DNA from 2 places in the Absicoccus intestinalis genome. Region 1 is predicted to be linked to the other one. Evidence: a T-box and tRNA genes for the amino acid it is inferred to sense, from the RefSeq annotation. Region 1 holds a T-box; the other holds one or more tRNA genes.
What was found. A T-box is a leader RNA that pairs with one kind of tRNA and senses whether it is charged. The one in region 1 lies ahead of MOZ64_RS06170 (valine--tRNA ligase), so its partner is inferred to be a tRNA-Val.
Positions count from the first base shown of each region.

Region 2: it encodes a tRNA-Val, which carries the amino acid that the T-box ahead of MOZ64_RS06170 (valine--tRNA ligase) is inferred to sense. The anticodon was not compared.

Region 1 covers NZ_JALBUS010000007.1:82,826-86,227, forward strand. The annotation lists gene MOZ64_RS06170 (valine--tRNA ligase) at 1-1,554, opposite strand, end outside; T-box leader at 1,585-1,788, opposite strand; gene MOZ64_RS06175 (M3 family oligoendopeptidase) at 1,825-3,402, opposite strand, start outside.
Region 2 covers NZ_JALBUS010000012.1:13,916-17,317, reverse strand. The annotation lists gene MOZ64_RS08085 (rod shape-determining protein) at 1-882, opposite strand, end outside; gene MOZ64_RS08080 (hypothetical protein) at 965-1,348, shown strand; tRNA gene MOZ64_RS08075 (tRNA-Val) at 1,395-1,470, shown strand; tRNA gene MOZ64_RS08070 (tRNA-Tyr) at 1,484-1,567, shown strand; tRNA gene MOZ64_RS08065 (tRNA-Gln) at 1,573-1,647, shown strand; tRNA gene MOZ64_RS08060 (tRNA-Gly) at 1,657-1,730, shown strand; tRNA gene MOZ64_RS08055 (tRNA-Val) at 1,734-1,809, shown strand; tRNA gene MOZ64_RS08050 (tRNA-Thr) at 1,820-1,895, shown strand; tRNA gene MOZ64_RS08045 (tRNA-Lys) at 1,900-1,975, shown strand; tRNA gene MOZ64_RS08040 (tRNA-Gly) at 1,985-2,058, shown strand; tRNA gene MOZ64_RS08035 (tRNA-Thr) at 2,067-2,142, shown strand; tRNA gene MOZ64_RS08030 (tRNA-Lys) at 2,153-2,228, shown strand; gene infA (translation initiation factor IF-1) at 2,347-2,565, shown strand; gene rpmJ (50S ribosomal protein L36) at 2,578-2,694, shown strand; gene rpsM (30S ribosomal protein S13) at 2,707-3,072, shown strand; gene rpsK (30S ribosomal protein S11) at 3,089-3,402, shown strand, end outside.

The DNA.
Region 1 (3,402 bases):
TTGACTATCACGAACCAAGCCATGGATCAGAACATCTTTAAAGGGACGATCATGCATCGCAAAACGCGTTTGGAAAGCCATACGAGCAACCCAGAAGAAGATAATGTCATAACCGGTAACCAATGTGTCATTTGGAAAATAACGTTCCAAATCCGGTGTATCTTCTGGCCAACCCAATGTTGAAAATGGCCATAAACCCGATGAGAACCAAGTATCCAAAACATCCTCATCTTGGATCCATGTTTCCGTATCTTTTGGATCTTCCATGCCCACATAGATCTCACCCGTATCTTTATTGGTCCAAGCTGGTATACGATGTCCCCACCATAACTGACGAGAAATACACCAATCTTCGATATTTTCCAACCATTGGGTAAATGTTTTTTCAAAACGAGCCGGAACAAAATGAATTTTTTGATCCTCGTCTTGTTGACATTTTAATACTTCCTCTGCCAATGGTTTCATCTTCACAAACCATTGTTTGCTCAAATACGGTTCAACAATGACACCCGTTCGTTGTGAATGGCCAACTTGATGCGCATGTTCTTCAATATGATCCACGACACCAGCAGCCTCAAAATCTTTGACCAATGCTTCACGACATGCAAAACGATCCATACCGGCATATTTACCACACAGATCATTCATGGTACCATCTGGATTCATACAAATTGGCATCGGTAAATGATATTTTTTTGCCAAGGCAAAGTCGTTCGGATCATGAGCTGGTGTACATTTCATGACGGCTGTACCAAAACTCATATCAATATAATCATCTGCCATGATTGGCAATTCATCACCATTGGCTGGATTGATGGCGTGCAAGCCCACAATATCTTTGTAACGATCATCATCTGGATGGACAAAGATGGCCTGATCGGCAAACATTGTTTCAGGACGAGTAGTCGCTATCACTAATTCTTTTCCGGTTTCCACCACCTTGTATTTAAAATAATACATGTGACCCGGAATTTCTTTATGCTCCACCTCAATATTGGATAAAGCCGTCTTTGCTTCTGGATCCCAGTTAATGATTCGTTCTCCTTGATAAATCAAGCCATCATTATACAGATCCACAAATGTTTTACGAACCGCTTTAGAAAGGCCTTCATCCAAAGTAAATCGTTCTCTTGTATAATCCAAGGACAAACCAAGCTTTGCCCATTGACTCCGAATGGTCGATGCATATTCTTCTTTCCATTCCCATGCACGTTCCAAAAATTTTTCACGACCAATATCATAACGAGAAATGCCTTCTTCTTTTAATCGGGCATCGACTTTTGCTTGTGTGGCTATTCCCGCATGATCCATTCCTGGCAACCATAAGACATCATAGCCTCGCATCCGTTTATAACGAGCTAAAATATCTTGAATGGTTGTATCCCATGCATGTCCTAAATGTAGTTTTCCAGTTACATTTGGAGGAGGAATGACCATACAGTACGGATGCTTGCTCGTATCACCAGCTGTAAAGTATCCCTTGTCTAACCACGATTGATAGCGGTTTTCTTCTACGGCCAAATGGTCGTATTTTGGTGCCATTTCTTTACTCATATTCTCATCCTTTCCAAAAAAAAGCACATCCGAAAGGACGTGCTTTGACGTGGTACCACCTAACTTTGCATCAAATGATGCCTCATTCACATAACGCTGTGTCTGCGAGATCTCCTACTCTTTTCAAAGACCTAGCTCCTAGACTACCTTCATCTTTTTCACAGACCTCTTTTCACCAACCAGAGACTCTCTATCCTGCCACCAAAGATTACTCCTTCTATTCTTTGCTTTTCTAGTTAATAATAACGAAATAGAACACGTTTTTCAAGCTTAATATTTGGCCTTTGTTAACCAATGATACACAGGTTTCATCGTTTTTGCTAAGCAGCCTGGATCCAATGGTACGATCAGCCCAGCTGCTTTTACCAATTGACGAAATGGCAAAGTCCCCCCTAAAGAACATAGATGCTGATAATCTTTCAATACATGGTCATCCTTACGACACCAGAACTCCAACGCACAAACTTGTGCTAAGGTATAATCAATATAATAGAAAGGATCCATGAAAATATGTAATTGACGCATCCACCAACCGCCATTTTCTAAAAAAGGAATTTCTTCATAATTTTTATGTGGTAAATACTGTTTTTCTAATTGTCGCCAACGATCCATTCGTCGCAAAGGACCCCATTGAGGATGGGCATACACCTCATGCTGGAAATGATCTACCAAAGCTCCATAAGGTAAAAATTTAATAGCACCCGATACATGGGCAAACCGATATGCATCGGCTTTATTTCCAAAAAATCGATCCATCCATGGATGGGTAAAAAATTCCATCGACATAGAATGAATTTCACACGACTCATATGTCGGCCAAATACATTCGCTCGGTCTTATATCTTGGGAACAATACACTTGATAGGCATGACCCGCTTCATGGGTCAATGTTTCCACATCTTGATTGGTATGATTTCCATTCGCAAAGATAAATGGACTTTTGTAAGAAGGAATATATGTACAATAGCCGCCAGGTGCTTTATTAGGTTTTGCTTCTAGATCCATTAAATCATGATCCAACATATATTGAAAAAAAGTACCCGTAGAAGGACTCAATTCCTGATACATCTGTAAAGCCGATTGACATAACCCATCAATATCATCAATGGGTGTGGGATTGCCCTCTTTAAATTCCACTTTTTCGTCCCATGTATAGAGTTGGTCCAAGCCAAGTCTTTTAGTTTGTCGTTCATATAATTGTTGGGCAATCGGTACGACCACATCAACAATTTGTTTGCGATAGTTCGCAACATCCTTTTGATCGTAATCAAAACGATACATTCGTTTATAACCAAGTTCAATATAATTCTTATATCCTAGTTTTTTAGCCATTGTATCTCTGGTCTTGACCAGTCGATCATATATCTTATTTAGATCATCTTGATGTTGATCAAACCATCCCCAATAGGCTTTGGTGGCCCCTTTGCGAATGTTTCGATCTTTGGCAGTCATCAAAGGCTCCAATTGAGAAAGGGTGTATACCTTTCCATCCAGATCAATCTGACTGGACGCAATCAGTGCCTGATATTGAGAAGACAATTCATTTTCTTTTTGAAGTTCAGGAATGATCGCATCGGAAAACGTTTCTTGATCCATTTCCTTCGCTAAAAAATAAGTGATTGGAACATCCTTTTTTAATTGCTCACAATATGGACTTTGTAAGATCACAGCATCGGTTTGATGAAAATTCGATTGAATTTCTGGTAATACTTGATCCCAATAATCATTTTCTTGTTGATAAAAAGGATCTTTCGTATTGATTGAATGACGAATTTGACAAAGCGTCACATTCGATTCCAACTTCTGATCATATGCATCCAATTCATCAAAAGCTGCTTTAAATTGTGC
Region 2 (3,402 bases), on a different contig from region 1:
AATGGTATATTGCGGATTGGGACTGATAAAAAAGGGAATATGAAGTTGTTGACGTAAAATGGTATCGATTTGAGGAATTTCCATGAGACCACCGCAACAGACAATGCCTCGTTTTGCCAGGTCACCTTGTTGTTGATTGGATAAAGTGGTCAAGAAGGTATAGATCCATTGGCTCCATGTGTACACGATGCGTGATAAAATTTGACCAATTTGATCTTGAGAAATGGAAATGCTGCGATTTTGTTGGGTTCGTATATCGGTGCCGTGGATCAGGATGGGTTCACGACTTTGACCAAATTGGAACAATATCTGTTCGATAAAGGGTTGACTGACTTGAAGATTGTATTTTTTTTGGATCCATCGATAGAAAGTTTGTAGAATTTGGGCACCACCATATGGTGAATGACTTTCTTTTTGAATGATGCCATTTGAAAAACAGGCAATATCACAAGAGGCATGTCCCATATATAACATACATGCGGAGATGGATGTGTTAATTTGCAGTTTGGCGCCAATGGCTGCACACCAAAGTTCTTTATCATAGATAACTTGTGTCGCACCTTGTTCGAGAATATGATGACGTATTTTTTCACATTGTTTTTTATCAAAGGTAGAAGGAGTGGTAAAGAAGACAGTTGTTTTGTGAAACAAACGAAAACTTTCATAGCGATTAAAGATTTCATCCAAATAGCTATAAAGTTCAGATAGACGGCGATAGTTACGGACATGTCGTGTACCGCGCAGTTGACTAGCTTCGGTGCCAATCGCAATTGTTTTTTTATTGGTATCAAAAGCCAATAGGGACGCTTGATCAAATAAAATAGTATTTTCTTTGATGTAACGTATGGTGTGGGTACCAATATCTAATCCAATGTATTCCATACATCTATTTTACTATTGAAAAAAGAATGCTACAATACATTTACAAATGAAAGAATTACTGAGACATACACAAGGAACGTATATGATATTTGTATTGGATGCATTGGATAAGCCGAAAAGTGTGCGTGCATTGCGTCTTTGTATGGAATGGCAGCCTTTGTTGGAAGAAATGGGGGTGCCCGCTTATATTGTTTCACCATCCGATACGGTGTTGTATTCCATTCCTTATTTTCAAATGCATTCGGATGTGGACCTGAGTCTGTGTCGTCGTTTTGGTGCCATTCGTATCAAAAGTATTTATGGAAAACCAAGAGAATGCATTCAAGGTACGATCGTGGTCATGCAAGATCAAAATGTGGTACACATCAATCATCGGGTAAACGAAAAGGCAATGCGTTCGGCTTGTACTTGTGCTTTGAAAAAACGATATCAAGAATTATTAAAAAAAGTACAGAAAATGATTTGACAAAGAGTACGTCTCTTGGTAATATATAAAAGCGCCAAGCAATGACGGAGGTTTAGCTCAGTTGGGAGAGCATCTGCCTTACAAGCAGAGGGTCAGCGGTTCGAGCCCGTTAACCTCCACCATTTAAATAGTTTTGGAGGGGTAGCGAAGTGGCTAAACGCGGCTGACTGTAACTCAGTTCCTTCGGGTTCGACAGTTCGAATCTGTCCTCCTCCACCATTTATTGGGGTATAGCCAAGCGGTAAGGCACAGGACTTTGACTCCTGCACTCGTTGGTTCGAATCCAGCTACCCCAGCCACTTTTTTATGCAGGTGTAGTTCAATGGTAGAACTTCAGCCTTCCAAGCTGACTACGTGAGTTCGATTCTCATCACCTGCTCCATTTGGAGGTTTAGCTCAGTTGGGAGAGCATCTGCCTTACAAGCAGAGGGTCAGCGGTTCGAGCCCGTTAACCTCCACCATTTGATATTTGCCGACTTAGCTCAATTGGTAGAGCAACTGACTTGTAATCAGTAGGTTGAGGGTTCAATTCCTTTAGTCGGCACCATCGTGACCCGTTAGCTCAGCTGGTAGAGCATTTGACTTTTAATCAAAGGGTCAGGCGTTCGAATCGCCTACGGGTCACCATTTTTTTATGCAGGTGTAGTTCAATGGTAGAACTTCAGCCTTCCAAGCTGACTACGTGAGTTCGATTCTCATCACCTGCTCCATTTTTTTTGCCGACTTAGCTCAATTGGTAGAGCAACTGACTTGTAATCAGTAGGTTGAGGGTTCAATTCCTTTAGTCGGCACCACTTTTTTTTTGACCTGTTAGCTCAGCTGGTAGAGCATTTGACTTTTAATCAAAGGGTCAGGCGTTCGAATCGCCTACAGGTCACCAAGGGTTTGAAACAGGCTTGGCCTGTTTTTTTTTACTTGGCAAGGTGTTTAAAGTTTAGTATAATGGTAATTGGCTTTTTATGCCTATCATTTCATCAGAAAAGGAGGAGTCAAGGTTCATGGCTAAACAAGATGTGATCGAATTAGATGGTATCGTTGTAGATACTTTACCAAGTGCGGCTTTTAAAGTGAAATTGGAAAACGGACACGAAATCATGGCTCACGTTTCTGGTAAAATCCGTATGCACCACATTCGCATTTTACCAGGTGATCGTGTAACCGTAGAAATTTCACCCTATGATTTAACACGTGGGCGTATTACATTTAGAAGAAAGTAGGAGGTTATTTATATGAAAGTAAGACCATCCGTAAAACCAATGTGCGATAAATGTCGAGTCATTCGACGTAAGGGAAGAGTCATGGTAATCTGTGAGAACCCTAAGCACAAACAGAGACAAGGAAACTAACAGGAGGAAGAAATGGCACGTATTGCAGGTGTAGATATTCCAAACAATAAGCGCGTCGTTGTTTCATTGACCTATATTTATGGCATTGGAAACAGTACAGCGAAGAAAGTATTGGAAAACGCAAAAGTCAGTGAAGATATTCGTGTAAAAGATCTGAGCGATGAGCAGATGAATGCGATTCGTAAAGAAATCGACAACATTAAAGTCGAAGGAGATCTTCGACGCGAAGTTCAATTGAACATCAAACGATTGATGGAGATTGGTTGTTATCGTGGTATCCGACATAGAAAAGGATTGCCTGTACGAGGACAGAGAACAAAGACCAATGCGCGTACGCGTAAAGGAAAAGCCAAGACAGTGGCAAACAAGAAGAAATAGGGAGGTTGCGTAGAGTATGGCACAGAAGAAAACCAAAGCAAAACGTCGTGCAAAAAAGAATGTTGCGCGTGGAGTTGCACATATCCACTCAACTTTCAATAACACGATCGTAACGATCACAGATGAACAAGGAAATGCGGTATCATGGTCCAGTGCAGGAGCCTTAGGATTCAAAGGCAGCCGCAAGAGCACACCATATGCTGCTCAGTTGGCTGGTGAAGCCGCTGGTAAAGCAGCAGCTGATCATGGTATGAAGACGGTGAGTGTAGAGATCAAAGGACCAGGTCCAGGACGAGAAGCGGCTGTGCGAGCATTGCAAGTTGCTGGACT